Regions from separate parts of the Shewanella sp. 433 genome, predicted to be linked through region 1. Evidence: predicted binding sites of a transcription regulator. Region 1 holds the regulator's gene; each other region holds the start of a gene.

What was found. Region 1 encodes LexA, which represses DNA repair genes until DNA is damaged. Its sites were predicted from a motif close to TACTGTATNNNNATACAGTA; they were not measured.
Region 2: the regulator LexA is predicted to act here: its motif matches at 2,263-2,282, upstream of dinB (DNA polymerase IV).
Region 3: the regulator LexA is predicted to act here: its motif matches at 2,565-2,584, upstream of AC5YB1_RS10420 (LexA family protein).
Region 4: the regulator LexA is predicted to act here: its motif matches at 4,658-4,677, upstream of dinG (ATP-dependent DNA helicase DinG).

Annotation. Positions count from the first base shown of each region.
Region 1 is NZ_CM181703.1:186,360-194,300, reverse strand. It holds gene AC5YB1_RS00955 (cytochrome c oxidase assembly protein) at 1-76, opposite strand, end outside; gene ctaD (cytochrome c oxidase subunit I) at 78-1,688, opposite strand; partial or broken gene coxB (cytochrome c oxidase subunit II) at 1,707-2,819, opposite strand; gene AC5YB1_RS00940 (cell division inhibitor SulA) at 3,217-3,726, opposite strand; gene lexA (transcriptional repressor LexA) at 3,723-4,340, opposite strand; gene yrfG (GMP/IMP nucleotidase) at 4,690-5,361, opposite strand; gene nudE (ADP compounds hydrolase NudE) at 5,458-6,003, shown strand; gene cysQ (3'(2'),5'-bisphosphate nucleotidase CysQ) at 6,054-6,866, shown strand; gene AC5YB1_RS00915 (GNAT family N-acetyltransferase) at 6,859-7,314, shown strand; gene AC5YB1_RS00910 (MFS transporter) at 7,420-7,941, shown strand, end outside.
Region 2 is NZ_CM181703.1:1,446,931-1,454,871, reverse strand. It holds gene dinB (DNA polymerase IV) at 1,158-2,237, opposite strand; gene bfr (bacterioferritin) at 2,513-2,980, opposite strand; gene bfr (bacterioferritin) at 2,990-3,463, opposite strand; gene nqrM ((Na+)-NQR maturation NqrM) at 3,780-4,001, opposite strand; gene AC5YB1_RS06535 (FAD:protein FMN transferase) at 4,108-5,124, opposite strand; gene nqrF (NADH:ubiquinone reductase (Na(+)-transporting) subunit F) at 5,244-6,491, opposite strand; gene nqrE (NADH:ubiquinone reductase (Na(+)-transporting) subunit E) at 6,539-7,147, opposite strand; gene AC5YB1_RS06520 (NADH:ubiquinone reductase (Na(+)-transporting) subunit D) at 7,153-7,785, opposite strand; gene AC5YB1_RS06515 (Na(+)-translocating NADH-quinone reductase subunit C) at 7,785-7,941, opposite strand, start outside.
Region 3 is NZ_CM181703.1:2,357,193-2,365,133, reverse strand. It holds gene AC5YB1_RS10425 (Y-family DNA polymerase) at 853-2,124, opposite strand; gene AC5YB1_RS10420 (LexA family protein) at 2,137-2,544, opposite strand; gene AC5YB1_RS10415 (Lon protease family protein) at 2,842-5,244, shown strand; gene AC5YB1_RS10410 (manganese-dependent inorganic pyrophosphatase) at 5,340-6,260, opposite strand; gene AC5YB1_RS10405 (M1 family metallopeptidase) at 6,486-7,941, opposite strand, start outside.
Region 4 is NZ_CM181703.1:1,847,744-1,855,684, forward strand. It holds gene AC5YB1_RS08155 (late competence development ComFB family protein) at 1-160, opposite strand, end outside; gene AC5YB1_RS08160 (DUF2057 domain-containing protein) at 428-1,111, opposite strand; gene AC5YB1_RS08165 (primosomal replication protein) at 1,121-1,783, opposite strand; gene AC5YB1_RS08170 (sulfite exporter TauE/SafE family protein) at 1,780-2,553, opposite strand; gene dinG (ATP-dependent DNA helicase DinG) at 2,562-4,634, opposite strand; gene AC5YB1_RS08180 (methyl-accepting chemotaxis protein) at 5,061-6,632, shown strand; gene AC5YB1_RS08185 (tetrathionate reductase subunit A) at 7,022-7,941, opposite strand, start outside.

The sequences.
Region 1 (7,941 bases):
AGCCAAACATGCCTATCGCGCCAGCGATTAGCCAGATGATCAGCTTGCGGTTTGATGCTGCCAGGGGCTGGGACATGTTATTTCACCTCGGGAGGAGTCGAGAATGAGTGATAAGGAGCCGGGCTTGGCAGAGTCCACTCTAATCCCTCTGCACCATCCCAAGGTTTAGCTGGTGCTTTTTCACCGCCCTTGATGCACTTAATCACTAAGGCGAGAAAGATAAACTGCGATAGCCCGAAAGCGAAGCCGCCAATAGAGACAATTTGGTTAACATCAGCAAATTGAATTGCATAATCAGGAATTCGACGCGGCATTCCCGCGAGTCCTAAAAAGTGCATGGGGAAAAACAACACGTTAACTGAGATAACCGAACACCAAAAATGCAGTTTACCCAGCTTCTCGTCATACATATGTCCAGTCCATTTAGGTAGCCAATAATAGGCGGCGGCCATAATGGAGAAGATAGCCCCTGTGACCAATACATAATGGAAGTGAGCCACCACGAAATAGGTATCGTGATACTGGAAATCCACCGGAGTAATGGCCAGCATCAACCCCGAAAATCCGCCTATGGTGAACAGTATGATAAAGGCGATGGCAAACAACATAGGCGTTTCAAAACTGAGTGATCCGCGCCACATGGTGGCGACCCAATTAAAGACCTTAACCCCAGTTGGCACCGCGATGAGCATAGTACAATACATAAAAAACAGCTCAGCAAATACTGGCATGCCGGTGGTAAACATATGGTGTGCCCAAACCAAGAAGGACAAAATCGCAATACTGGCAGTGGCATAAACCATAGAGGAGTAACCAAAGAGACGTTTGCGACTAAAGGCGGGCACAATAGCCGATATGATACCAAATGAAGGTAAGATCATAATGTAGACTTCAGGGTGGCCGAAGAACCAGAAAATATGTTGGAACATCACAGGATCGCCGCCACCTGCTGCATCAAAGAAGCTGGTGCCAAAATATTTATCCGTCAGCACCATAGTGACCACCCCTGCAAGCACAGGCATGACGGCGATCAACAAGAAAGCGGTGATTAACCAGGTCCACACAAATAGCGGTAATTTCATCCAGCTCATGCCGGGGGCGCGCATATTCACAATCGTCACCACCACGTTGATGGCTCCCATGATTGAGCTGATCCCCATAATATGGATAGAAAATACAAACAGTGCCGTGCTATCAGGGCTATAAGTGGTGGATAGCGGAGCATAGAATGTCCAACCAAAGTTGGGGCCTCCACCTTCCATAAAGAGTGAGCTTAATAATATGGTAAAGGCGAAGGGTAAAATCCAAAAGCTCCAGTTATTCATCCGTGGTAGCGCCATATCGGGCGCGCCAATCATCATGGGTATTAGCCAGTTTGCAAGCCCTGTAAAGGCGGGCATGACGGCACCAAACACCATGATCAAGCCGTGCACTGTGGTCATTTGATTAAAAAAGTTGGGCTCGACTAATTGTAATCCAGGCTGAAACAGTTCGGCTCGGATCACCATGGCCATGGCACCGCCAGTAAGAAACATAATAAAGCTGAACCATAGGTATAAGGTGCCGATATCTTTATGATTAGTGGTAAATAGCCAACGTTTTATGCCGGTTGGGTGAGCTTCGTGGTGTTCGTTAGACTCTTCAATATGAGCGGCATCCATATTGGCTTCGCGCGTTGTTGTATTCATCATGCCTCCCTATTGACCATGTTGACTAACGTCAGCGGCTTGGATGATATCACCGACATCATTGCCCCAAGCGTTACGCTCATATGTCACCACAGCCGCTATCTCCTGTGGTGTTAGCTGTCCAGCGAAGGCTTGCATTGCGGTGCCCGCCTTACCATTAACCACAATATCGATATGTGCTGTGACTGGGCCGGTGGCAATGGCGCTGGCTTTTAATCCGGGGAACACTCCTGGAAGTCCCATGCCATTTGGCTGGTGGCAGGCGGCGCAGCGTGCCATGTATATCTGCTCACCTTGGGTCATAAGTTCATCCATAGATAAGGTTTGCGATAACGAGGCTTCGGTTGCGGCGGCGGCGATTGTGGCTTGGTTTTTTTGCTCATCGATCCAGAGAGCAAAATCGGCCTCAGACAACACTTCAACCACTATGGGCATAAAGCCATGGTCCTTACCGCATAGTTCAGCACATTGGCCGCGGTACGTGCCGGGTTTATCCACGCGGGTCCAAGCTTCATTGATGAAACCGGGGTTAGCATCTTTTTTTACCGCAAAGGCTGGCACCCACCAAGAATGGATCACATCATCTGACGTCATCAAGAAACGCACTTTTTTATTAACGGGAAGCACTAGAGGTTTGTCGACTTCTAATAGATAGTTTTCGCCCTTCGTTTCACTGCCTTCAATTTGTGCTCTTGGGGTAGCGAGTAAACTGTAGTATTCGATATCGTGATCAAAATAACTGTAATGCCATTTCCACTGAGAACCTGTAACCTTGATGGTGATATCCGCATCGCTAGGGTCTTCCATGGCGATAAGAGTTTTAGTGGCAGGGATCGCCATCAGGATCAAGATGACAAAAGGGACGATAGTCCAAGCGATTTCGACTTTAGTGCTTTCATGAAAATTGGCAGCCACCGCACCTTTGGAGCGACGATGGTTAATGATGGAATAGATCATCACCCCAAACACTATGATGCCGATAGCGCAACAGATATAAAGAATGGTCATGTGAAGGCTAAAAACCTTGCCACTGATCTCAGTTACCCCTAGTGTCATATTAAGGGGCATATCGGCTGCGAATATGGGTGGGGCTAGTAATAACCCGAGCAAGCTATACCACAGATGCTTCACTAGACTTCTCCTCTGTCAATTGCGAAGGCAACTACAAAGAAAAGTTACACAGTATGTCTCGGCTCTATGCAAACTTTTCAGTTCCCAAAAAAGCAACGATGACTTCACAGTGCGCTGGTGGTATTGCTGTTGTTATTGCTGGTGGTTACCACGCTTGCACTTACGGCTGACTATATCAGGCTAATTTCCGCTTTATTGGACGCAGTGAGAGATCTACACTCGTTGGCCAATGAAACAGACCACTAAATTGTTCGGATATAACAAATAATCGTTGATATCTATTACTAACTTAATCGCTGTTTAAATATTGATCAAGATCACTTTTTTTTAATTTTTTTAAAACAGCAACAAAAAAGCCCCTCGCGGGGCTTAAGTATGGAAAGTTTGAACTGTAATGCTAGTGCAGTGAACTAAATAATGATGCTTGTTGATAGCCCAGATCTTGCTCTGTCAGGGCTGTTACAGGTAAGTGACTATTATCATCTTCAATCACAACACCTAGAGCCTGGGTACTTTTGGCGACCAATTGTAAGCGGCGGCAATCGCGAGCATCGAGTGCTTGGGTCCAACTGATCACCGCACTGGATGTACCACTAGTAAGCGCTTTTTCCATCGCCCACAGTGCTTCAACTTCATCTTTGGTGTGCACTAATAAGATTCTATCCATGCGTACCCCCGCATCGGCGAGCATCTGCTTATAGCCAATATTCGGTGGGCTAATCAGTACGACCCACTGGCCTTGTTGGCTTAATCTTGCTAATTGCGGTGTTAGCGCTTGCAACTCATGCTTACCTTGGGTACGACTCGATAATGTCGCAATGGTACTGTGCTGAGTTGGTTTGTGTTGCTTATTCATATCGACCCAAAGGCCGGGATGTCGCGGGGCATTACCCATTAGATTATTCATTGCCAATCTCCGTTGCGGATAACACCTACGGCCAGCCCTTCGATGCTAAGGCTTTGGGTAGATAGGTCGACGACTATCGGTGAATATTCTTCATTTTCGGCGTGAAGATATACAGTATTACCTTTCTTTTCAAAGCGCTTTACTGTGACATCATCTTCGACGCGAGCTACGACAACCTGCCCATTACTGGCTTGCTCCACCTTATGCACCGCAAGTAGATCGCCTTCGAGAATACCAATATTTTTCATGCTATCGCCGCGGACTCTTAAGAGAAAATCAGCGCTTGGGCGAAACATCGCTGGGTCAACTTTGTAGTGTTGCTCAACATGTTCTTGGGCCAAAATGGGTTCACCGGCAGCGACTTGTCCAATCAGTGGTAAACCAAGATCTTCGCTATCATCTTCTTGAGTTAGCTTAATACCTCGCGAGGTCCCAGGCATTATTTCGATGCAGCCTTTTTTGGCTAAGGCTTTTAAGTGCTCTTCGGCCGCATTGGCGCTTTTAAAGCCTAGGCGACGAGCAATTTCAGCTCGGGTAGGCGGCATGCCTGTATCGGCAATATTGCGTTTAATTAATTCTAATATTTCAGCTTGTCTAGGGGTTAATGGTCTCATTACAGATCCTGTCTTTCCATACAGTAACTGTTAGTATATACAGTATTTAAAGTAGCGCAAGGATTAAGCATATTTTTGTCGGCAATGTGGTGGGATTTGCTTAAAACTGAAAATAAGGTCGCAGATTTATTTTTATTGCAATCTGACTTTTTTAATTTAAATCAATGTTATGAATTTAATTTTACGGAAAGGATTCATTGAGTGTCGCTGAGTGGCGCGATTGCTCTCTTATCTGTTGAGACGATTTCAGTGCCAAGTTCGGGCGGTGAAACAAATAAGCAGGCTATAGGGTTTGGTTGCACCATGCACCTGCATTTATCCTTATCTTATGTCATTGAGCGAGGAGCTATTATGGCTTACTGGCGATAAGATCATCTAACTGGTGGTGGTAATCATGGATTGCGGGAAAGTCGGTAAATATTTTATGGGGCTTTTTACTATCAGGATTGCTTATGCCAAGCAAATACCCAACTCCAGCTTGTTTGGCGGCATGTAAGATAGCTTCGCTGTCATCGATAAATAAACACCGACTGGGTTGCAATTGATATTGGTTAAATAAGCTAGACCAAAATTGAGGGTGCTCTTTAGCAAAACCTGTTTCATGGCTGGAGATCATATGGTCTAACCCTTGCGCGAGCTCTGTGTGTTCTAGTTTGAGAGCTAGGCTTTGAGGATGGGCATTGGTCACTAATATTCTGGTTTTATGCTTTTGAGTCAATGCGCGTAGAAATGGCATGCTGTCTTGGCGTAACTGTATCCTGTCGGCCAATGTGCGTTGCAGCTGCACAATATCCAGTTGCAGTTGTTGCTGCCAGTAGTCGAGGCAATACCAATCCAAGGTGCCAACCACTTGGTCGTAGGCTTGTTCTACCAAGACATTAGCTTCATTTAGAGAGATGTTTCTGCTGTGACTTAAGGTTTGCGGCACTAGCTTGAGCCAAAAATGGCTATCAAAGTGTAAATCTAGCAGTGTGCCATCCATATCAAGCAGTACAGTATCGATTTTATCCCAAGGAAACATAAGGTCAGTAAAAAAATTCTATCGTGAGAGTTGTGGATTAGGCCCATCATAGTAAGATTGAACTGTGATGCAAACGTCATTTTATCAGGGACATTCATGTCGGACCAAAAGCCACAGATATTACATACACAAGTTGTTGCCCAGAGTCGGTTATTTCAAATTGAACAAGTGCACCTGAAATTTTCTAATCAGGTCGAGCGCCAGTATGAACGTATGAAAGGTAATAATCGTGGTGCCGTAATGGTGGTCCCTGTGTTGGGTGAGCAACTGCTGCTGGGCAGAGAGTACGCCGCAGGAACCCACAGCTATGAACTGGGCTTTCCCAAAGGGCTGGTTGATCCGGGAGAGACGCCTGAGCAAGCCGCTAATCGGGAGCTGCAGGAGGAGATAGGCTTTGGGGCTAAAAAATTAACCCATTTGATGGAGTTAAGTCTGGCGCCCAGCTATTTTGTCAGCAAGATGCAGATCTATATTGCAGAAGATCTGTATGAGAGTCGCCTTGAAGGCGATGAGCCCGAGCCAATAGAGGTTGTTTCTTGGCCGCTTGCACAGTGGTCAGGGCTATTGGCATTGGAAGACTTCTCAGAGTCTAGAAGTGTGAGTGCCTTGTTTTTAGCCCAGAAGCATTTAAAACTAAAATAGTTATTTCAATTCGGATATATGCATTACCTGTCTAGGTTGTTGGAGTTGTGATGAAGCCAGAAGAGTGTGTGGAACAGGTGATCGCCATCGCCGTTGAAGCGGGAATGGCCATCAAAGATATTTACCTTGAAGGTAGCTTTGATAAAGAAATTAAGGCGGATAATACCCCTGTGACGTCTGCCGATCTCGCTGCGCACCAAATTATCACCGCTGCGCTGACTCAGCTGACTCCTGATATTCCTGTGTTATCTGAAGAAGATGCCGACATCCCGTTATCCGATCGCGTCGATTGGCCCAGGTATTGGCTGGTCGATCCGTTAGATGGCACCGGAGAGTTTATTGCTGGCAGCGGCGACTTTTCGGTGATCATCGCGTTAGTTGAGCATAATCGCCCCATTATGGGGATTGTTTATGTGCCCATGACCGAGGTGATTTATTATGCCATCGCGGGACTGGGGGCTTATAAGCGCTCAAGTAAAGGCGAGCAGCGTATTGCCAGTCGTCAATTGACACTCGATGATTCGCGCTCATTGCGCTTGGCGGTCAGTCGTCGCCAAGATCCGCAGTCGGTATTAAAGCTACTGAACCAGCCTAAACATTGTGAGCTCGTGGTGCTCGGCGGGGCAGCGCTTAAAAGTTGCTTGGTCGCCGAAGGGCGCGCCGATTGTTATGTACGCATTGGCCCTACTGGCGAGTGGGATACCGGCGCGGCACAAATTATTGTCGAAGAGGCGGGCGGGCAGATCATGGATCTTGAACTGCAGCCGCTCAGTTATAACGAACGTGAATCGCTCGAAAACCCTAATTTTATCGTGGTCGGTTCGACCCATTTACCTTGGGATGAGTTGTTAGTCAGTGAATAAGCCCGTTGATATTACCCTGCGTGCGGCGCAAAAGGGCGAACTGGCCGGCGTTTATCGGCTTGAACAGCGTGTGTTTGGCGAACATTGTTATCCGGATTTCTTTTTTCGTCAGAGTTTCGATTGTTGGCCAAGTGGTTTGCGTGTTGCAATAGATCACAATAATCGTCTTCTTGGCTATCTCCTAATGGTGCCAAGTGAGCTGCGGCATATAGGTTGGATATTATCTGTCGCCGTGGAGACACACGCCCAAGGCCGAGGTATCGGCAAACGTTTTATAATCGATGCACTTAATCACTTGGCGCCGTCGGTCACTCAGGTAATGCTCACTGTGGACCCAGCTAATCCAGCGCGTCATTTATACCTAGCATTGGGGTTTGTCGAGTTGCAAACAGAAGCTGACTATTTTGGCCCAGATGCATCACGGGTGGTGATGTGTCTGATGCGCTAAGCCTTGTCTATTGTGCACGGCCACAGCTTGGCAATGGCTTATATAACCCTCTACTGCCGTCTAAATGGTTAGGCTAACCTAAGGTCGCGGCAAGCTGGAGCAAATATGCTGTTAACAAAACGATTTTTGCCCTATTTTGTCACCCAATGTTTAGGCGCATTAAACGATAATATTTATAAAAATGTTTTACTCTTGATGGTGGCTTATAGCCAGATCAATGAGTTGCCAATCAGTATTAATTTATTTGTTAATTTGGCCGCAGGCCTGTTTATTTTACCCTTCTTTCTTTTTTCCGCTCATGCCGGGATGCTCGCTGACAATATGGACAAGGCGAAGCTTATCCGCAGACTCAAACAACTCGAAGTGGTTATCATGTCGTGCGCTGCGATGGCGATGTTGTCTCAAAGCTACATGGTGATGTTACTGCTGTTATTTTTAACCGGCTGTCAGTCGGCCTATTTCGGGCCGGTAAAATATTCACTCTTACCGCAAGTATTGGCCGAAGAAGAGTTAGTTACGGGGAATGCTTGGGTCGAAATGGGCACATTTTTAGCTATTTTAAGTGGCACATTGAGCGCCGGGCTGTTGATGACGAGTGCGCATGGGATTGTCGCCAGTGCCTTGATT
Region 2 (7,941 bases), 1.3 Mb from region 1:
TTAATATAAGGTAAACACAGAAACACAAAGTTCGAATGAGTAATTGTTCTAAATGATAAAGCGGCAAAAGTACGTTAGCCTTTTACTCGCTACTCGTATCAAATGAAGTCCAATCGAAGAGGCGTTAGGTAGAGGTGTAAGCGCGGTTTTGGCCTTCGAAATCATGGATGATTTCGCAGAGCCCACACGGACGTGCTTGAACAACGTCCATGCCTAAAAGCCAGTTCGGCATCCATGCCTCTCGTTCGTAAGCACGAAGCTATGCTTCACTCACCGAGCCAAAAGAGCGCTTGCACATTCCTCGCCGGACAGGCGATTAGTAACAGCGAAGGTGTGACCTTCAAAGACTTTCAATAAATGAGAGTGTAGCCCAACGCTACTAAGCCAAAAAATGTCAAACCTTCATTCGAAGGTAACAAACTTTGGGGCAAAAGCACGTTAGCTTTTTACTCATTATTCGTATCAAATGAAGTCCAATCGAAGAAGCGTTAGAGATAGGTGTAGGTGCGGTTTTGGCCCTTGGCGGCATGGATGCCGCCGTGGAGCGTATAGGGATATATTCACAGCGAGCCAAAAGAGCGCTTGCACATAACGCCTGCGGCAGGCTATTAATTGCCATTAAGGTGCGTTTTCATAGCACATCAATAAATGAAAATTCAGCATAACGCTGCTCAATTAAACTTAAAAAAATGCCATGCCGTCATTCCAAGACCACCAAACTTTGGGGCAAAACTGAGTTAGCTTTCTACTCGCCACTCACACCAAATGCAGTCAAATCGAAGAGATGAAATAACCCTGTGTAGATACAGCTGCGGACGTTGATGGCAGGGATACCATCGTCGAGCCTCCACGGATGGCTCACAACGATATCCCTATCTAAAAGCCAGTTCGACAAAATATATCCATATACAAAAGCCAGTTCGACATCCTTGTCTCTCGTTCACGAGTATATGGCTGTCGCCAAGCTCACCGTGTAGCAGAAGTGTTTACACATAAGGTCGTTCTGTCACATCCATGTGATCACGACATTTGCGCATCCATGCACTGCACCCGCCGGACAGGCGATTGACCACAGTGAAGGTACGCCTTCAAATACTCTAAACCAATACCAACTAAACCAAACGAAAAAATGACAAACCTTCATTTGAAGGTTAACCCTAAAACCCGAGATCCATCTGTGCAGCATTAAATTCATCTTCACTGTCAGCGCTGACAGCAGCACTCTCTAACCCTACCGACACACCGAGCAAGCGGATGCCGCGTCCCTCTTGGCGTGCTAACGCTTGCGATAACAGGTCATAAAACAATTTCACCGACACCTGATCGCTGCGATGCTCTATCGTGGTCTGTTTAAAATCATCAAATTTAAGTTTAACCACTTGCTTATGAATACGCCGCGCCGACGCGCTGCGACTAATGCGTGCCCCTAACTCTTGGATAAGTTGCGGCATAACCGATTCACACTGCTCCAAGGTATAGATATCCTTGGCCAGCGTTGTTTCGACTCCCACCGACTTGCGTTCGCGGTGAGGTGAAATACTGCGATTATCGATCCCTTGTGCCCGCTCGGCTAAGACACCACCAAACTTACCGAAACGCTCGATTAACGCCGTTTTAGAACACTGCTGCACATCCAAACAGGTGTTCAATCCCATCTGCGCTAACTTGGCGGCAGTGACTTTTCCCACTCCGGGGATCTTTATCAGGGGTAAGGTTTTAACAAATTCGGTTATGGCATCCGGGGTGATCACATATTGGCCATTGGGTTTATTGAGATCGGAGGCAATTTTGGCTAAAAACTTAACTGGGGCTATCCCAGCCGATGCAGTGAGACCTGTAAGGTCAAATATCTCTTGCCTAATCGCTTCTGCAATTAAGGTCGCAGAGCCTTTATGGGCATCGCAATCGGTGACATCGAGGTAGGCTTCATCGAGCGATAAGGGTTCGACTAATTCGGTATAGCGATTAAAGACGCTGCGGATCTGAGTGGAGACCGCTTTATACACATCCATTCGACCCGGCACCAAAATTAAATCGGGACACAACTTTAAGGCATAGGCTGAGGCCATAGCCGAGCGTACACCAAATTGCCGAGCCTGATAATTACAGGTACTGATCACCCCGCGGCGATCGCTGCGCCCGCCCACGGCTATCGGCTTGTCTCTTAACTCGGGAAAATCTCGCATTTCAACTGCCGCATAAAAGCAGTCCATGTCCACATGAATAATCTTTCTCAATGGGCATTACCTCCACCCGCAAGAATACTGTATATTTAAACAGTGCACAAACACTTATCCATGCCAACTCACCTAAACCTGCCACAGCAGTAGGCTTAAAGGCCCTACCGCCTTAAGCGTAAACAAAAAACCACAGCATTATGCTGTGGCTTAGATCTAACGTTTTAGCTATCAGCTACTTTTATCCGCCATGATTAGAACAACCAGAGTGAACTTGGAGCAATTCAAATAACCGCGACTTGCACTACCTTAGTTGCAGCCCACAGCTTATAACCTTACATCTTAGACTGCAGGTAATTTTGCAGCCCAATTTTATCGATGAGACCCAGTTGTTTCTCTAACCAATACATGTGATCTGACTCGGTTTCCTCAAGTAATACCTCGAGCAATTCGCGTGAGACATAATCTTTGTGGGCTTCACATAAGGCGATGGCTTTGCGCAGGTTATCGGCAACTTGATACTCATAGTTAAGATCATTTTGCAGCATCTCTTGCGGATCTTTACCTATGTGCAGTGCTTCGCGGCTGGCTACATCGGGTGTGCCCTCGAGAAACAGTATGCGCTCAACCAACTTTTTGGCATGTTCACGTTCATCATCTGACTCATGGGAAATGCGCTCATGAAGCTCGGTTAAGCCCCAATCATCGTACATCAGCCCGTGAACAAAATATTGATCCATCGCCGACAATTCGCCAGTAAGTAATTGATTAAGTGTATTAATAATGTCTTGATTTCCTTTCATCCTAAACTCCTACTCTGACTCTATCTGCGCTTGTAAATAGTTCTGGATCCCTGTCATCTTAATCAAGTCTTGCTGCGCTTCAATCCAATCGAGGTAGGTCTCTTCATCTTCAAGTAGATCTTCTAGGATTTCACGGCTGACATAATCTTGCTCAGACTCACAAAGGCTGATCACGTTACGTAGTTCACTCAATTGTGCTTTAAGCATGGTTTTATCGCATTGCAGCATCTCTTGCGGGTTTTCACCAATATGCAGTTTTTCAAGTTGCTGCAGATTAGGCAGACCTTCGAGAAACAGTACCCGCTCGATCAACTTGTCGGCGTGTTTCATGTCCTGAATCGACTTTTTATAACATTTTTCGTTGAGCTCTTCTAAACCCCAATTTTTGTACATACGCGCATGCAAAAAATATTGGTTAATGGCGGTAAGCTCAAATGTCAAAATCTTATTGAGATGCCGAATGACATTCGGATGACCTTTCATAGCAATTATCCTTATATTCTATGAGAAACGGTAGCAGGCTGACGACGTAAACTAACACCGACATAGCATAAGTCTGATGCGCTTACACAACATTACCCCGTTAGGGAATAACACCCTCAAGCTACTGGATCGTGGCAAGGAATACAATGTTACCCTTAGACTGGGGAGTGAACTTATTAGCCCAAACCTTAACTCTAATAGGATCACAGTATAGTATATGGCACTAATCTTAGGCTGAAAGCCCCGTGAATGAGAGTCATAGAAGGCAATAAAAAAGGCACCGCTATCGGTGCCTTTGTTACATCAAATTGAGGTGTTATATGATGCGGTCTTGATTATATTTGTTGCTGCGTTCTTCTTCAGCCATTTTCGCCTTGCGCTTGTCGCACGGATCATCGCAATCACACGCTTTGTCGATGCCTAAGGCGCCTAATCCACCACAGCTACCGGCAACCGCTTTCTGCTTCACGATATAACCAACCGACATTAATACAAAAAACAGCAGTAATACCACAAAAGCCGCTAAAAAAGTGCCCATCATATACTCCAAATGCACACCGCCTACTGGACAGACAATATGCGTCAATAATCAATTGGGTGAACTGCCAAACAGCGATGATGCCTATGACAGATCTAATATTGTATCACAAGCCAACAAAAGGCTTAAACGCATCGCTGTAATAGACCTTGAAACCGTCAGGCTGCTTTTCTATTAGCATGATGGCAAGATTGTGCTCTTGGGCTAAGGCTAATGAGTCTTCGGTGCCCATCACCATCATGGCCGTCGCGTAGCCGTCGGCTATCATACACTGCTTGTGTAGCACAGTCACAGAAGCGAGACGATGATTGACCGGATAACCAGTTCTTGGGTCGATTATATGGGTGAAGCGTTGACCCTCTTCTTCGTAATAATTACGGTAATCACCTGAGGTTGCCATCGCCATATTACCTGGCGCTATCACCTGCTGCACCTGACGTTCATCGACATCGGGCTGCTCAATGGCAATACGCCATGGACTACCATCGGCTTTGGTGCCGTACAGGCTCACTTCTCCGCCTATCTCCACCAAATAACCTTTAGGTTGATATTTAGCTAAAAGGCTAGCCACTTTATCGACCCCAAACCCCTTAGCAATGGAGGATAAATCGACATACAGGTCAGGATTATCTTTATTGAGTTTCACGCCATCGATGCTTAAATGCTCGATACCCGTTTTAGCTTTGGTCTGCGCTATCAGCTCACTGCTAGGCACTTTGACGGGGCGCTTGTCGGGGCCAAACCCCCACAAGTTCACCAGCGGACCCAGTGTGATATCTAACGCACCATCGGTGCTCTGATATAAGTCGATCCCGGCCTGAATCACATAAGCCGTATCTGGTGAGACCTCGATAGTGCTAGCCAATGCCATCTGATTAAAACGTGACAGTTCGGAGTTACTTCGATAGGTCGACATCTGGTTGTTGACTTTTTCTAGTGCCAGCTCAATTTCGGCCTGCAAAAGCTGCTCATTTGGCACCTGTTCACCACTGACCAACTTGATGTGATAGGTGGTGCCCATGGTTTGGCCTGATAGCGAGATCATGGGAGCCGCTTGGTTACAAGCAGAAACAAAAAAGGCTAGCCCAATTAAGACTAACCTATTGATAAAGGTCTTCAACATATTGACCGTATTCCTTAATAATCAATCAGATTAACAACAATGGATTTCACCACAGCACGCCTAAGCGCCCTGGGTGAAATCACATAATGCTGATTCGATATTATCACAAGAACCTGCGATTAACCGCCGAAGTCATCCAATAAGATGTTTTCATCTTCAACGCCCAAATCTTTTAGCATACCGATAACGGCCGCGTTCATCATTGGAGGACCACACATGTAGTACTCACAATCCTCAGGCGCTTCATGGTCGCGTAGGTAGTTTTCATACAAGACGTTATGAATAAAACCTGTGTAACCATCCCAGTTATCTTCTGGCTGTGGATCTGACAAGGCAACATGCCACACAAAGTTAGGGTTCTCTGCTGCTAGGCCGTCAAAATCTTCAACATAGAACATTTCACGCTTAGAACGTGCACCGTACCAGAAGCTGATCTTACGCTTAGACTTAAGACGCTTGAGCTGGTCAAAGATGTGTGAACGCATTGGGGCCATACCTGCACCACCACCGATAAAGACCATCTCTGCATCGGTATCTTTAGCGAAGAACTCACCAAATGGACCAGAAATAGTTACCTTATCGCCCGCTTTCAGGCTCCAGATGTACGACGACATCTTACCGCAAGGCAAGCTCAAGTTACGTGGAGGCGGCGTAGCAATACGCACGTTCAACATGATGATACCTTCCTCTTCAGGATAGTTCGCCATGGAGTACGCACGAATGGTTTCTTCGTCCACTTTTGATTCAAGATTAAAGAAGCCAAAATGTTCCCAATCACCACGATATTCTGCTGGTACATCAAAATCAGCATATTTTACATGGTGAGCAGGCGCTTCAATCTGAATATAACCACCAGCGCGGAAAGGCACTGATTCGCCATCAGGAATTTGCAGCTTAAGCTCTTTAATGAAGGTCGCTTTGTTATCGTTAGAGATAACTTCACAATCCCACTTCTTAATACCGAAGATCTCTTCTTCTAGTTCGATCTCCATATCGGCTTTCACGTTTACCTGACACGATAAACGGCAACCGTTACGGGCATCGCCTTTAGAGATATGGTCGCGCTCTGTTGGCAGAATATCGCCACCACCCGACTTAACGATCACTTTACACTGACCACAAGAGCCACCGCCACCACAAGCCGATGAAACGAAGATACCGTTTTCAGCGAGTGCGCCAAGTAGTTTGCCACCAGCACTGGTTTTAATTGCTTTGCCAGCATCATCATTGATGCCAATTGTGATATCACCACTTGGGACTAATTTTGATTTGGCAAATAAAATAACCAATACCAACACTAGTACAATGGCAGTAAACATACTCACACCGAGATAGACGTCGATTGGAGTAGATTCAATAATACCCATGAACTTATCCTTTAAGGTTCAAAATCTGAAGCCGTTAAGGTGTCTCTTTACAGAGACACACCTGAGAACGACATAAAACCTAACGCCATTAAACCCGCGGTAGCAAAGGTAATACCTAAACCACGTAGACCATCAGGTACATCAGCATACTTTAACTTCTCGCGAATACCGGCCAGCAACACAAGTGCCAATGCCCAACCGATACCAGAACCGACACCAAACACTAAACTTTCGGTCAAGTTGTAGTCACGCTCAACCATGAAAGATACCGCACCAAAAATCGCACAGTTTACCGTGATCAACGGCAGGAAGATGCCTAACGCGTTGTATAGCGGTGGGAAGTACTTATCCAGTGCCATCTCAAGGATCTGCACTAAGGCGGCGATCACACCGATAAAGGTGATGAACTTCAAGAAGCTCAAATCAGCATCAGGAACACCAGCCCAAGCAAGTGCACCAGGGGCTAAGATCCCTTGATAGATAATTTGGTTAACGGGTACAGAAATCGCCAGTACCACAATAACGGCAACACCTAAGCCCATGGCGGTGGTCACTTTCTTCGATACAGCCAAGAAAGTACACATACCAAGGAAGAAGGATAACGCCATGTTTTCAATGAAAACAGAACGGACTAAAAGACTAATATAATGTTCCATAGCGCTTACCCTTTTGCTTCTACTTGATCAGGCTTCATAGTACGGATAATCCAGATCAGTGCAGCAATCAGGAAGAACGCACTCGGCGGTAGCAACAACAAGCCGTTTGGCTGATACCAACCACCGTCAGAAATCTTACTTAAGATCTCAACGCCAAATAGAGAACCGTTACCAAACAGCTCACGAATGAAGCCGACTGATAACAGGATGGCACCATAGCCTAAACCATTACCGATACCATCCATGAAACTCATCATTGGCGGTGTCTTCATCGCATAGGCTTCAGCGCGGCCCATTACGATACAGTTGGTAATAATCAAACCCACGAATACCGACAGCTGCTTGGCAACGTCATAGGCATAAGCTTGCAAGACTTGGTCTACCACGATAACCAGCGACGCGATAATCGTCATCTGCACGATAATACGCACACTGCTTGGAATGTGGTTACGGATCATCGAGATGAATAAGTTAGACAAGGCCGTTACTGCAGTCAGTGCAATGGTCATCACTAATGCTGTTTCCATCTTACTGGTCACAGCCAAAGCACTACACACACCCAAGATCTGCAACGCAATCGGGTTGTTACTAATAATAGGTCCAGTCAGAACCTGTTTAAGTTCTTTAGCATTAGCCATTAGCTTAGCCCTCCGTTGCGCGCCTTTTCAATAAAGCGAGCATAACCTTCTTCACCCAACCAAAACTCGAGTGAATACTGCACACCATTACTGGTTAGGGTCGCACCCGATAGTGCGTCAACACCGTGTACCGAGTTTGCAATAGCTGGGTTTTTG
Region 3 (7,941 bases), 1.9 Mb from region 1:
TAGCTTAAAATTCAGGCGGCGCTACGCGCATAAAACAAATCAATGCGGGTCTACCTAGGCTAGATTTCACGTAGCGACGCGTTGAAAATGTGTCCTGGCACTCAGTTGAGTGCCAACCGATTAACGTTCACTACAGTGTTGAGGGCAACAAATGCTGTTAAACGAAATTGATTAGAGGTGCTTTAGGCATTGCATACGTTCATAACTAGTCTGCGGTATTCAACAAATGTGACCTCAGCGGATAACTACCGAGCAGTGATTCAGTTAATGATTCATGGTACCAGACGATTATCAGTAGCATTGATCTATCTAAATGGGTCTATCTAAACGCTCAATACTCAATACTCAATGTTACGTTGCTTGACAGTCTAAAGCGATAAAAAGCAGTTTCATTCTAGGACGTTATAGGACGCTACGATAATTATGTCTGGACGATGTTGATGTACATAAAAGCGCTAGCTATCGACCCATGATTCAAGGCATTGGTAATTAATCACCTTAATTGGAATGAGAGGAGTCTGAAATTGAGTGAAGCTTTCCACATCCGCACACCTCATTTAACATAATATACATTGTGCGCAGCTATGTGTGTGAGGATATAGAAGTGCCACTAATGATACTTATCGGCATTGGCGCGTCATTTCTCCTGCGCTCGTCGGCATTGCTTGTCATGCCTTAACGATGTCTAGATGGTTCGTCTGCTGTGACAATTTTCTGATAATTAGTCCAAAACATTTAAACTCAAGGCTGCCAAAGTTATTGACGGGGAAATTTAAACTATCGACTGGATACTCAATGGTTGGATATATATTTCGACACTACGGATGTCCGTAGTCATATTGCTAGAATATATCAACATTTTATCTGCGGTACTGAGTGCCATTTGGTGGTGTATTGTGGTGTGAGTAAGTCACGGCGCATTATCCATTTGGGTTGAATACCTTGAGCGGCAAGAAATACTGCATCGGTTCCATAACGTTGATTAATACCATCTAAGGTTTGCATGAGGGGTAAATTGGCTTTTGAGACAGTAAATAAATCGAGCTGACAGTATTTGTCACTGGTTAAATCAAGCAACCCTATGCCAATTTTGTAATACCGCACCCCTTCCCTAAATAACTTATGTGCCGCTTGGGTCATGGCTTTGGTTAGCTCAACGCTGCAATTGGTGGCACAAGGCAACTCGACTAAGGTTTTAAAGCCAGTGGTTTTAAATCCTGTGGGTTGGTCGTCATAGGGAGAGTTATAAGCAAATAGCAGCATGGTTTGACAACATAAGCCTTGCTTACGCGCTTTTGCTGCAGCAATGGCAACATGTTTACTTAAGGCTTGTAATAACGATGGCTTATCGCAAATGCGTTGCCCCATACTTCTGGTGGAGAAGATCTGCTGCTTATCGGCTCGCGCCTTATCCCACACTTTACATACCTGGCCGTTGAGTTCTCGCACGGTGCGCTCAACCTCGATACCAAATTGTTTACGGGCGGCACCTGGTGGCATAGTGGCAAGTTCGTATGCGGTGGTTATTTTCATTAATTGCAGCCGTTTACTTAGCCGCCGTCCAATTCCCCATACATCACTCACTGCCAATTGCGTTAAAATGGCCACCCGTTCCTGCTCGCTATCGATAACACAAACTCCTTGATAGCCTTCAATTTTCTTTGCGGCATGATTAGCGATTTTCGCCAATGTCATGGTTTCGCCCATACCAACACAAACCGGTAAACGGGTTTCTTTCCAAACGGTACGGCGGATGAGTTGGCCTTGGGTTCGTAGGCATGGAATTGCCGGATAACTCTTTTTAAAGGAGAGAAATGATTCATCAATCGAATACACATGCTGCTCAGGAGCAAAACGGCCAATGATATTCATCATTTTATTGGATAAATCAGCATACAACTCATAGTTGGACGAGCAGGCAATGACCCCACGCTGATCACACAAGGATTTCACTTTAAAATAAGGCACAAATTTTTGAATGCCGGCTTCTTGTGCCTGTCGATTTGCGGCAACAATACACCCATCGTTATTACTTAATACGACGATAGGTTTACCGCGCCAATCGGGACGAAAAACTTGCTCGGCACTGCAATAAAATGCGTTGGCATCGATTAAGGCAAACATAAAAACACCACCTTAATGATCCACCAGTAGTGGGCTTTGACGGTGACAGCGAATCGATCGAGTGACAACGCCTTCGATATTAAAAATATCGTGGTCGTGAATGCTAAGAGGTTGATAGTGTTGGTTAGATGACAGTAATAAACGTCGCTGGGTGTCGATGATTTTACAGACAAACTCACCATTAAAGTTGGCCACTATGACATCGCCACTGCGGGCGCATTCATGGCGGTCAACAATAATCACATCACCATCAAAAATGCCGACGCCTTGCATTGAATCCCCCTGTGCCAACCCGATGAAAGTCGCGTTGGGATGTACTACCAGTAGTTCATCTAAACTTAAGCCTAATTGGCAATACTCAGCCGCAGGGCTTTCGAATCCAGTAATACCAGCACTGGCTGGAAAAGGAATAACGCGCATAGATAAGACCCAATAAAATACGCTGTATATAAACACAGTCATTTTAGCAGCCAGGTACAAAGGCGCAAGTTTATTTATCAGCGGGGGTTAGGTTTGACAACGAGTAATGTCATTCAGCAGGCTAATAAGTTATGCATGAGTTGTGTGTGGCGTGAAGATGACACTATTTTTAGTATGAAAAATAATCAAACAAACCAATTTGTTAATAATATGGCCTTAATTGAGTAAATGACTGCTGTCATTTGTGTGACCGCTGTTTACACTGAAGTTAATATTTTCATATGAGATAGTTAGCGTATGCCAATCTCCCCTCTTACCAGTGCCAAACTTTACCTACCATCCCTGCTAAGCAGTTTAGATGCCAAAGTAAAATCGACTAAAAGCCTTAACCCGTTAGATAAAATCGTTGGCCAAGAGCGGGCCCAAAGTGCCGTTGAGTTTGCCATGTCGATGCAGGACAAAGGCTACAATATTTACGCCATCGGCCGTAATGGTTTGGGTAAGCGGACGATGGTAATGCGCTATTTAGACCGCTATGATCCTGGTTTGCATCATCCGCTTTATGACTGGTGTTATGTGGTTAATTTTGCTGACGCTCGCACACCCAAGGTGCTGCAACTGCCTCAGGGTAAAGGCGCCCAATTTAAAAAAGATATTGAAGAGTTGATGAAACGGCTTGTCAAAGCCCTACCCTTGGCATTCGATAACGAGATTTACTATACCCGGGCAGACAAATTAAAAGCACAGCTTGCCAGTAAACAAGAAGCGGCATTAAATAAGATCACTAAAGAGGCCGCGGCTAAACACATCAGCCTAAGTATTACCGCTCAGGGCGGCTATGAATTACTCGCCATGAATGGTGATGAGCCCCACTCTGAAGCCACATTTGCGGCATTAAGTCATAAACAGCAACAGACGCTTGAAAATAACATCAGTGAAATAGAATCAAAACTGCGTGAAGTGGTGCGTAAATTTACTGCTTGGGAAGAGCGTTATAGCGATCAACAACAAAAGCATGACGAACAAGTGGCCCAAGATGTCTTAGTGCATTTAATGGACCCGTTAAAGCTAAGCTATGCTGACTATCCCGTGATTAAAACCCACCTGCATGATATGCATAAGGATATTATCGATAATCTGGATATTTTCTTAGAGCAAAATGAAGAACAGGTTGCGCTTGCTTATGCGTCGATGCAGAAAAAAATGCCCCGCCGATATCAAGTGAATGTATTGGTTAATCAAGCCGATAAAACCATGCCTATCGTGGTGGAAGAGAGCCCTAATTATCATAATATTTTTGGTTACATCGAAAATGCGACCTTTAAAGGCACTATTTTTTCTGATTTCTCTTTGATCCGCCCAGGCAGTCTACATCGCGCCAATGGCGGGGTGTTGATGATCGATGCCATCAAGGTATTAGAGCAGCCCTATGTGTGGGATGGATTAAAGCGCGCACTGCGGTCACGCCAGTTAAGCTTAAGCTCGCTCGAACGAGAGGTAACCTTGTCGGGGACCATTTCGCTGGATCCCGAGCCAGTGCCGCTTAATGTCAAAATTATCCTCTTTGGCGATTATCAAACCTACCAGTTATTACAACATTACGATCCTGAGTTTAAAGAGCTATTTAGAGTGACCGCCGATTTTGAAGACGAAATGCCTCGCACCGCACAATCTGAGGCGCTTTACGCCCAATTTATCTCCAGTATTGTCAGTGGTAATAAGATGCTGCATTGCGATCGAGGGGCTATAAAACGGGTTATTGAGTTTAGTGCGCGTCAGGCCGACTCAAAGTATAAATTATCCCTACATTCAGCCGACATTGCTAACCTATTACGTGAAGCTAATTACGTGGCAAAATCCAGCAACGCTAATATGATAAGGGTGAGCCATGTAGAGCAAGCTCTTTATAATCATGAGCTTAGAGTGTGCCGTTTAAAAGATAATGTGATGCAAAGTTTTGTCGATGGCACCACTCTAATCGACACGGCTAATAAGGTTGTCGGTCAGATAAATGCGTTATCGGTTATTGCCACCTCGGATCATCAATTTGGGGTGCCTAATCGTATAACGGCCACCACAGCTTATGGTGAAGGTGCGGTATTTGATATTGAACGCAAGGTGGATCTTGGTGGCAGTATTCACTCAAAAGGGGTGATGATCTTAACCGCATACTTGGCAACCTTGTTTGGCCAAACCGATAAAATCCCCCTGTCGACTCACCTCACCTTCGAGCAAAATTACGGTGGCGTCGATGGCGACAGCGCATCGATGGCCGAGTTATGTGCTATTTTATCGGCGTTTTCGGCCCTGCCATTAAGACAAGATATTGCGATAACAGGCTCGATGAATCAATTTGGCCATGCTCAGCCTATCGGTGGCGTTAATGAAAAAATCGAAGGCTTCTTTGATGTTTGTACCATAAAAGGACGCAGCGATAGCCAAGGGGTGATTATTCCACAGGCCAACGTACAAAATTTAATGTTACGCGATGACATCGTCGCTGCGGTTAAGCAAGGCCGTTTCTCCATTTGGGCGATTAATCATGTTTCAGAAGCCATTGAATTACTCACAGGCATAGCTTGCGGCGAGCGGGACTTTGAGTTTGAAGATTATCCGCCGCAGACAGTGTTAGGTATAGCGGATAAACGCCTGCAAAAATTACGACAGCATGCGAAGCAACAAGCCAAAAAAGCCGACTAAGCCATAGGCCTTAACACGCGCGACAAAAAAGCCGGCAACTGCCGGCTTTTTTACAACTGACTATCAATACAAGCTATCAATATAAGGGAGTGGCTTTATGCTAGCGCATCTTGTAATGGCGGAACTACCTGCTTTTTACGGCTCAACACACCATCAAGCCAAACGCGGCCATTTTCGGTCGCTTTGCCATAGGCGCGGGTGGTGAGTTCGCTGTCATCAGACACCACCAACATTTCAGACCCTTCTTTCATGATATCGGTGAGCAACAACAGCACACTGTGACGGTTACCTTCCGCTTTTAAGGCGGCGATATCGGCTTCAAGATCGGCTTTGATGTCGTCAAATACTGACAAATCGATCACTTCAAGCTGACCAATACCGATGAGTTTGCCATTCATGTTGAAGTCTTTAAAGTCGCGCATCACCAGATCGCGTACTGGCGTGCCTTCGACCGCAGACTTCACCTTAAACATCTCCATGCCTAAGGCTTTGTAATCTTCAACACCGGCAATTTCAGCTAGCGCTTCAACACATTTTATGTCGGCAGTGGTGCACGTCGGAGATTTAAAGATCACAGTGTCACTTAAAATGGCACATAGCATGATGCCAGCGATATCTTTAGGAATTTCAACACCATAGAAATCGTACATCATCTTGATCACTGTGTTGCTGCAACCCACTGGGCGGATCCAGCACTCAAGCGGAGTCGATGTGGTTAAGTCACCCAGCTTGTGATGGTCGACAATACCCACAATAGTGGCTTGGTCAATATCGTCAGGCGCTTGGGTTAATTCAGAGTGGTCAACAATATACACTTCTTCGCCAGCATAACTTTCTTTAAACTCTGGCGCGTCAAAACCAAAACGCTCTAAAATAAAGGCTGTTTCTGGTGAAAGTTCACCAAGACGAGCTGCAATGGCCGCTTCGCCTATCTGATTTTTGAGGTAAGCCAGCGCAATTGCGCCGCAAATAGAATCTGAATCCGGGATCTTATGTCCCACAACGTACATTGGCATAATTAACTCTCGATGAAAATTTTTCGGCATTTTATCAAAGTCGACATCAATTTACAGTAGCTTAACGCGATAAAATAGTGGAATTGGCATTAACATTATTGGTCATTCAAATAGTGTACTCAGCCGCTGAGCCTAGCTTAGCCGATAAACGCTTATTTAAACGTCACCTAACACATAAAAGCCCGCCAATGCGGGCTTTATTATGATGTTTAATCAACTGAGAGGCTATTGCTGCTGAAGAAAACTCACCACACTGGCCTGCTCGCGCTGTTTTAACATCACACAGTTAGTAACCTGCTCATTGAGTTTAGCTAAACTGCGGCCATAACCGGCGACGTGTTCAACTTTTGGGGTGAAAAACACCTCAGCCCGCTCAAGTGGCGCCAGCTCACAACCGCTGGCAAGGTAGCCTGGTAAACGAGGTAGTGCAAACGGCGGTAATTTACTGGCAATCGCATCATAATGCGCATAAGCCCAATCACGAAAAGCTTGTTTGCGATCATCACGATACAGCTGCCCCGCATAAAGATAACTCAGATCCGGCGCGGTTATCGCCTCGCTCAGACTGTAAGCTAATATCTGTTGCTGCAACTTACCCGCAGGCGCATAACCTAAGGCATACAACAGATGGGTGCGTTGTTGAGCATCTTTAGTGGTTTCAAACTGACGCTGCATCTGCTCAAGCAAGGTGTCGTCGCCATTAAACGCGGCTATCTGCAGATAAGTACCAATCAAGTAGGGATCAGCCGCATCGCTTTGCGCTAAATACGCCTGTGTCTGTTTGGTTGCTGTTGCAATGACATTGGGATCTTGTCCCTCAAACCCTAGCAGCGCGATCAGTGTTGGGCGCAGTTTACTGATCTGCGGATCTTCGCCATCGACGGTCGATAAACCGTAACGCTTGACCGCTAACTGAGCTCTGGCGGTCACAAACTTGGCCCATAACTCACGATTACTGGCATCTATAAAGGTCTGTTTTTGTGCCTGCAACAGCCCTAATGCACTGGCGACCACCTGTGGATGCTGATCATCGACAAATTCACCGATAATATTGAGCAGTGCGCCGCCATCAATAAAGCCTGCATCAAGCAGTGCATCGGCGCCCGACAGCAACGCGAGTCGCTCACGTGGATTGAGTGTCGTTTTGGCTGTGGCTAATAATGCACTCAGTTGTGGTTCTGGCAGTAACCAACGGTAATAGCCCATGCCATCGGCATCGGGGAAAACCCAAGTGGGGGCAAAGGGCAATGTAAAGGTTTGACTTGGCTTATCAAGCAGTAAGGTTTGTTGCTGACTCTGTTTCGCATCGCCAAATTTAAGCGACACTGGCACTGTCCAGGTTTGCGCTGGAGCTTGCGTCCCTGCGCTCACAAAGCGCTGCTGAGATAAGGTTAATTGATCACCATTAAGACTGACTTTCACTAGCGGGTAAGATGATTGCTCGATAAAAGTGCGCAGCACTTGGGGCACATCTTTACCAGAGGCCTTAGCCAGCGCGTTCCACAGATCATCGGCGGTGGTATTTTTATAAGCATGATCTTGAATATATTGACGAATACCCGCCTTAAAGGCACTTTCCCCTATCCAGTTTTCAACCATGGCAAGCACAGCTTCCCCTTTGCTATAGGCTAAACCTAGGCCATCCATAATATCGGCCTCATTATTAATCGGCTTGCGGATC
Region 4 (7,941 bases), 1.7 Mb from region 1:
AAGTATCGACGAGGTGCCGAATGTAGCGCACGGGCAGCTGATTGAGTGTCACGCAGCATAAATCGGCCAGATAGTCTTCAGGGAGTTCATCCATCAATCCTTCATCCGACAGCATCTCAAGTAACAGTACTTCATAATAATTTCGAATTTCTAGTTGCATGCATCTATCTCCACGATGAGGGGCTTGGCTTATATCGTTTGTCTAGTTTGCAATCATATTGGCTTAGCCGCAATCACTATTTAATGTCGCGTAATGGTTCAGTGCGTAAGCGCAAGCTAGGGGAATGCTGACAATCTATAGCAGGTAAATGAGACTAAAAAATTAGATGGTATATGGTTCAAGGTAAAACGGGAGAGTCTATATGGGGGGAGAGGGTCACGCTAACCTTAGGTTAGCGTGACGTTGCTTGTGGGTTTTATCAAATGATCACAACTGTTTGATGGCCCAGCTCATGAATTCTTTGCGCGTTGTTTCATCGGCGTGTAACCACCAGTATTGCAGCATTTGCTGAGCATGTTCAGCTTCGCTCTTATTGGTGGGCGCTGCTGTCGCGGGTAATGTCGCAGCCTCGATGGCGCTAACAGGCTTTGCTGGTACGGAACTAGCTGCCATCGTACCGCCCGTTGCAACGGCTGCAGCGACTTCAACATCTTGACCGCTGTCATCACCTAAGAGTCGACCTACAAATGAAGTTTCTGCAATATCGGTTTGTGCTACTTGATAACTGACTTTACCACCATCTGCACGCGTGATGATGACCTCGGGTGATTTAGCAAACTCTTTCGGACGTTTAATCACTTTGCCTTCGGCGGGTTGTAACTGGTAGTCATAATCGCCATCGACATTAAGAGTAATAATAAAGGGGGATGATTTAATAAAGCTTTCGCTGTCACTGAAATCATCTTGCACCATATCGTGATAACGGATAGCAATCTTGTGCGTGCCGTTATCTAGGCTTAAATCGGCCTTATGGTTAAACAAGCTGCTTTCTACTTTTTGACCATTAAGGGCTAAGTATTCAAATGCCATGGGAATGGTGAGATTGGCAGCCATTGCCGATGAGGCACCAAGCAAAGCGATTAAAGCGGTGATTGGCATTACTGATTTCATTGTTGCTCCTTAACGATTATGACTTTTATATGGGCGTTCAAACGCCTGAATGCGGTCTTCAATATAGCTAATAGCTTGTCGGCACTTACCTAAGCGACGGTGAACTAAAAGTATCTCATTTTGCAGTGCAATTTTGTCAGCACTATGACAGTTTTCAAGTTTTGATTGTAAATCTGCAATCTTTTGCTCAAATGTTTGAACCCAGTTCAGATGTTTGTTTAATTCATCATATAGCTGGTGGCTATTATGCATTACGCCAGAAGCGATCCAACTAAAACCACTATCGGCGTGCGACTGCTGGCGACGTTGTTTGGCATTCGCAATACGTGATGATTTTTGTTGCTCAGCCGATTTCACATCTAATGTGGTGGTGTTCAGCGCGCGTCGCAGTGCGGTAAATCTATCTTGGATCCCTTCACAGCTTAACGCTATGGTCGATGTCGAGATATTCCCCTTTAGTAGTTTTTCGAGCTGCGCTATTTTATTGCTAATTTGGCTGATACACGGGGCAAGCTGGGCACCGGATTGGTTAAATAAGCCATGATTAAAACGTTCGGTATCATGCAGTAGCTTACGTTGCCCTTTTGCCAGCTGGCTATCATGTTGCAGCACTTCTTGTTCTAATTGCTTAAGTTGGACTCGTAAACGATAAATTAGTTCTGAGGTGTTCATGCCCATGCGCTCCACGCCAAATTGATGGCAATCAAAATAACCACGGTGATAAATAGCGGACGGATAAATGGTACGCCAAATTTGATTGCGGTGCGAGCGCCAACAAACGAACCTAACATCATGCATAAGCCCATAGATAAGCCGATAACAATATTGACTTGTCCCAAGGCTAAAAAGACCGTTAAAGAGGTTAGGTTACTGATAAAAGTCATGGCTCGTGCTAATCCACAACTGTTAAGTACTGGTAATTGGTATTGCGAAATACTGCTGATGGTCCAAAACGCGCCGACAGCGGGGCCAGCAAAACCATCATAAAAGCCCAATGGCAACCCTTGGCGCCATTGCTTAAAGGCCGAGGGTGCGCGAGTTGGTGGTAAGTGGCTGTTGCCCCCCATCACACTGGGTTTTACTAGGGTATAAATGGCAATGATGATGATAATGAGCGGCAGTAATTTTTCGAGCCATTGATTATCAATGAGATAGACTACGAAGGTGCCGATAACGGCGCCAATGAAGGTGGCTATTGCGGCATGGTACCAAAAGCGTGGCTCAAAAAAATGTTTGCGGTAATAGGTGAATGCCGCCATGGATGAACCAAAGCTGGCGGCCAATTTATTGGTTCCCAGCGCCGCGTGTGGCGGTATGCCTATGGTTAATAATGCAGGTATTGATAGCAAGCCTCCGCCGCCTGCGACAGCGTCAATAAAGCCGGCAATAAAACCTGTGGCGGCTAAAATAATCCAAACGCTGGGGTCTAAAAGTAACTCCAATGTGGTTCCTACTCTATGACTTGGCGAAACGGAGGTAAGGCATCAAGCAGCGACTTTCCATAACGTTTCGTGACTAAGCGACGATCTAAGATAGTGATACGGCCATAATCTTCTTCCTTACGCAGTAATCTACCACAACTTTGGATCAATTTACGTGATGCGTCAGGTATGGTCAGTTGTAAAAACGGATTACCGCCCTTTATCTTGATATATTCTGCATGGGCTTGCTCCACAGGGGAGGTCGGCACTGCAAAGGGTAATTTGGTGATAATCAAATTGGTGAGATAATCTCCTGGCAGATCGAGCCCTTCAGAGAAGCTGCCCGTGCCGAAAATAATACTTACCTCGCCAGCATCACAGCGCTGTTTATGTTGTGTCAGCAGTTGTTGACGCGAGTCTTCCCCCTGGATCAATAATGGGCTGTCAATCTTGGGGCGGACAATATCGGCCACTTTCTCCATCTGCCAGTATGAGGCAAACAGCACTAAGGTGGCGGTTTCACCTTCGATAAGGGTCAATATCTGCTCGGCAAGCTCATCGGTATAACGGTCGTCCGTCGGTTCGGTGCGCATTTTTGGCAGGTATAAGGTCGCATTTTGCTCAAAATCAAATGGGCTATCCATGGCCAGATAACGACTACCATCGTTTATCGACAGGCCCACCTGATGGGTAAAATGATTAAAATTATTCAATGCGCGTAAAGTGGCGCTACACAGCACCACACCAGCGGCTTTTTCCCATAATAAGGATTCGAGCATAAAGCCCACTTCAATCGGTGAGACGTTACACAAGTAGTCGTGTTGTTTACCCGGAAGTTGCTCTATCCATCTGGCCATCGGTGCCCCTTTAGGGCTGTCGGTCTTGGCCATCATCTTCCACAATTTTTGCAGATTTTCTAAACGCTGCAGCATAAAGCCAGTTTCGCTCAGCAGTTGCTCGGCTTGATGCTTGGGCAGCTCACCATCTTTTATGGCTTCGTTAAGCAAGGTCAACATCTTATTGAACTGCTTGAGGGCGTTATTAGCGGCACTGGCTAAGTTTTCTGCTTGGATAACTAAAGCTTGCGGCAGCTTGCCATGTTCAAAACGGATGCGGTTTTCAGGGTTATCAAATGCAGCGCCTTGGCCGTCGCAATACTGCGCTACGGCGTTGAGCAACCCGGTTAATTCGTTAATGTGGTCTAACATCGCCTGAGCAGGGGCAATAATATGATTACTCTTAAGCTGATTTTGCAGTTTAGCTGTGGTTTTGCCGATCTTTTCTAACCAATCCACCGCGCCTCTAAGGGTCGCCTGCGCGCTGGAAAAGTCTCTGGCGACAACGGGGAGGTGATGGGCCTCGTCAATCACATAGTAGAGATCTTCAGGATCGGGCAAGATCACCCCGCCGCCTAGTTCCAAGTCGGCAAAAAGCAGACTGTGGTTAGCGATTAACACATCCCAGTTATCAATATCTTCACGGGCCTTATGAAATGGGCAGTGACGATGACTGGCTAGTTGCCGATGACAGCTGTGTTTGTCGCAGGCGATTTGGCTCCAAAGATGATCGGGCAATTGTTGCGTTAGGGTATCGCGCTCGCCATTCCAACGACCTTCATGGAAATCTTTTAACAAACTTTGTAATAGGGCTATCTGGCTGTTATCGGGTTTAGTTTGCCACATGGCCATCTGGGTGCCGTCATCACTGCCAATGAGCATTTCAAGTTTGGCTAAGCAGATATAGCGTTGACGCCCCTTAACCAGACCAAAGGTAAAGTCGAGTCCAGATTGCCGTAAAAAGAAGGGTAAATCTTTATTGAGTAACTGCTCTTGCAGCGCCACCGTGGCGGTGGCGATACAGACTTTTTTCTTGCTGGCTAAGGCTAATGGAATGGTGCCTAGAATATAAGCCAACGACTTACCAATACCCGTGCCAGCTTCGACGACAATGATGCGCCTATGTTTGTCATATTCACCTGCTAATGTTTTTGAGATCTCTGCCACAATGTAGTTTTGCTCGCGCCGAGAGCGAAAGTTGGGCAAGGCGGCCGCAATGTCTTTATAGATGGTGCGGATCTGAGTTTTAACAGTGGCAGATAACATGAAGGCACATAGCAGAGAAATACAGCTGTACATAATAACAGTAAAACAGCACAAGCGGAATATGAATAAGTTCTGAAACAGTCGATACAAGCATAAGCGACTAGCGATGTTAACAATATGGATTTGACCAGTTGTCAGCTGTGCGCTTGGCAACATAAATGAGCTGATGAGTGAGCAAGCTCATATTGTGTCGTTCACCTCATTTATTTGGATAACGAAATTAATACTATAGTTGTTGGTCCTGTATCGTTTGAATAATGAAATTGATACCATAGTTGCTGATCCTGTATCGATTACAACTGCGTTTCCATTCAAAACGCTAGCAACTGTGATCGGCAGCGAACTCTTTTACGTACAGGGCCTGCCAGTCATAGTGCACTGCGCCGCACACAAACCAACCACAGCTCGGAAATAAGTCACCATAATATGGTAAATAAACATACTAACGCAGAACGTGAAATCGAATTTGAACTCGATGCTAATCTCATTTCAACCACAGATCCCTCCAGTATAGTCACCTATGCTAATGCCGGTTTTTGTGATATTGCCGGTTATCAAGCCGATGAATTAATTGGTAAACCACATAATATTGTGCGCCATGCCGATATGCCTAAGCCCGCCTTTAAGCAGTTATGGCAAACGGTGCAATCTGGCCGCAGTTGGATGGGACTGGTGAAGAACGCCCGTAAAGGAGGCGGATTTTATTGGGTATCAGCCTTTATCACCCCCATCACCGATGCTAAGGGCAAAATTATTGAATATCAGTCTGTGCGCACTAAGCCTAACCGAGAATGGGTTAAGCGTGCAGAGGCGCTCTATAGCGAAATGAGCCAAAAAGAGACGCCATCTAAGCTATCAAGGCCACGCTTTAGTTATCGTTGGGCGCGTTATCTTGCTGCGTTAACAGCGCTTGCCAGCACCCTAGCTATGATGAGCGGCGCATCGGTACACTTAGGTGGTACGGTATCGATATTGGCGATGGCCGGGCTGTTACTCAATGAGTTTTTTCATCAACGACGTTTAGGGCAGGTGGCAACACTTGCGACGCAAGCATATGATAACCCGTTGATGGAGCTCGTCTATACCGGGCGTTATGATGAATATTCCATGATAGAGCTCGCGCTGCAAAAGCGTAAAGCCGAGGTGCGTGCGATTGTTGCCAGAGCCAGCGAAACCGCAGAGGGGATCCACGTTAGTGCTGAGCACGAGTTAGTTAATCAGCAAGAGATTAAGCATAACTTGAATAAGCAAGGTGCCGATACCGACTCTGTAGCGACAGCGGTAACCGAAATGTCCAGCTCAATTCGCGATGTGGCTGATAATGCGATGGCGGCATCACAATTAGTGGAGCAAGTGAATCAGCTTGCTGATGACGGACTCAATAATGTGCAAACCACGATAGACTCGGTGGCAGAACTGCACTCAGAATTAGCGCGTGCAAACGGCATAATTAACGATCTATCGGTGAGTAGCCAAGAGATTGAAAAGATCCTCGAAGTCATCGGCACCATAGCCGATCAGACCAATCTGCTGGCACTCAATGCGGCGATTGAAGCGGCTCGAGCAGGAGAGAGTGGCCGTGGATTTGCGGTGGTAGCCGATGAGGTTAGAGCGTTAGCTTCAAAAACCCAAGCTTCCACCGAAGAAATTCGCTCCATGATTGCTCACCTGCAAGATACCGCTGGCCAAGCCGTGATAGCGACGCAACAAGGCAGCCATTTATCGGATGTGTGTCGAGACAATGCTGTTCGTACCGGCGATGTGCTGAAACATGCCAATAGTATGTTGAGTGAGGTGGCCAGCGCGAGTCATCAAATCGCTGCCGCGGTGCATCAGCAGGCGAGTGTGACTGAAGATATTAATAGCAACATCATCTCCATTCAGCAGTTGTCATTGGCCAATATTGAGCGCAGCGATCACTCGGTAAATCGTGGCTCTGAGTTGGTGAGTCAGCTCAGCGATCTACAACGTTTGATGCAGCAATTTCAAAAGCGATAACGCGATTGATTAATTACAATCGCTTATCTTCATTATCGCCACTTCTCTTTATCAGAGTCTCTTAAATTGCAGGCCTGGTGGATTGAGGCCCGTGAGCTGAAGTTTACATGAGTGCCACCATACGCCGCTGATACAGCGGCGTTTTTATCTCTATAGCGACTGGCAATAAAACCGTATCTATCGGTTATCGCCATGGTTCTGCTTCAAGCGCTTAATGCAGTACGGCTAATGTCACCTAGCTAATTCCACGAGATTAATTCTATTTGGCTAATGTTCCATCACGAGGGGATTGCTGGCTTGGCATCGACTAAATAGCATCAGTCAAAGGCATAAAAAAACGCCGTCATGTTGATCAGACGGCGTTGGTTGGGATCAATCCAGCGGCGTGCTTACACCTTATAAATCTTAGCGGGTATGGCTTGGCGAACGGCGGCGCCAACCACCCAGTCGAGCATCACGCCCTGGCCTTCACGAGTCGGGTCGATAAGGCCGATATCGTTAATATTGACTCCATCTCTGGATTTCATTTTAACGGGTTGCTGTTTATCACCAATCCAATGAGCCCGCTCACCTAGCTCGGTATGGCCAAACCCATGCTCAAAACCTAAAGTCCCGGGCATTATCCCCTCAACGACCATTGCTAAGGCTTGGGTTTTAGCGCTTGGGGTTTCAATCACAAACAGATCGCCTGTGCTTATTGCCGCATTTTCAGCATCAATGGGGTGAATATATACAGGGTTAACCCCTTTAATCGAGGCAAGGCGCGGTGACAAATTAGACACCGAGCTATGGATGTTTGACTTGAAGTTGGTCAAGCTAAACGGCCACTGTGTTTTAGGGTATTGCTGCTCAAATGGTGTGCCGTCAGCCAAGCGCTGCGGTGACCAAGTAGGACAACCTAGGTAGCGCTCGCCGGTCATGGTGTTGATTGACGTACCGACGGTTTCATTCCAAATGGCCAGTGGCTTAGCCCAGCGATGCTTCATTCTATCTTGCTGGTAAGCTTGGCTGGCGTCTTCAAAACGACCGCCACGGGCAAAGATGTAACCTACCTTTCGCATCTCTTCACCTGTTAGAGTGCGGGTCATCGCCGGCATGAGTCGCTCAAGCCCTGACCAGGCAATGTCTTCGGCTTCGACGCTCGGGACGCCGCCTTTGGCATAGGCAAGGTTTGCCGCTGCGCGCAGGTAAAAATCTTCAGCGCTATGAATGGGATGCCAGTTACCTTGGCTGTCCTGTATGGCATTGTCGCCAAAACCGCCTAGCTCCATACGCTTAGCTACATCTATGATGAAGTTTTCAAAGTTAA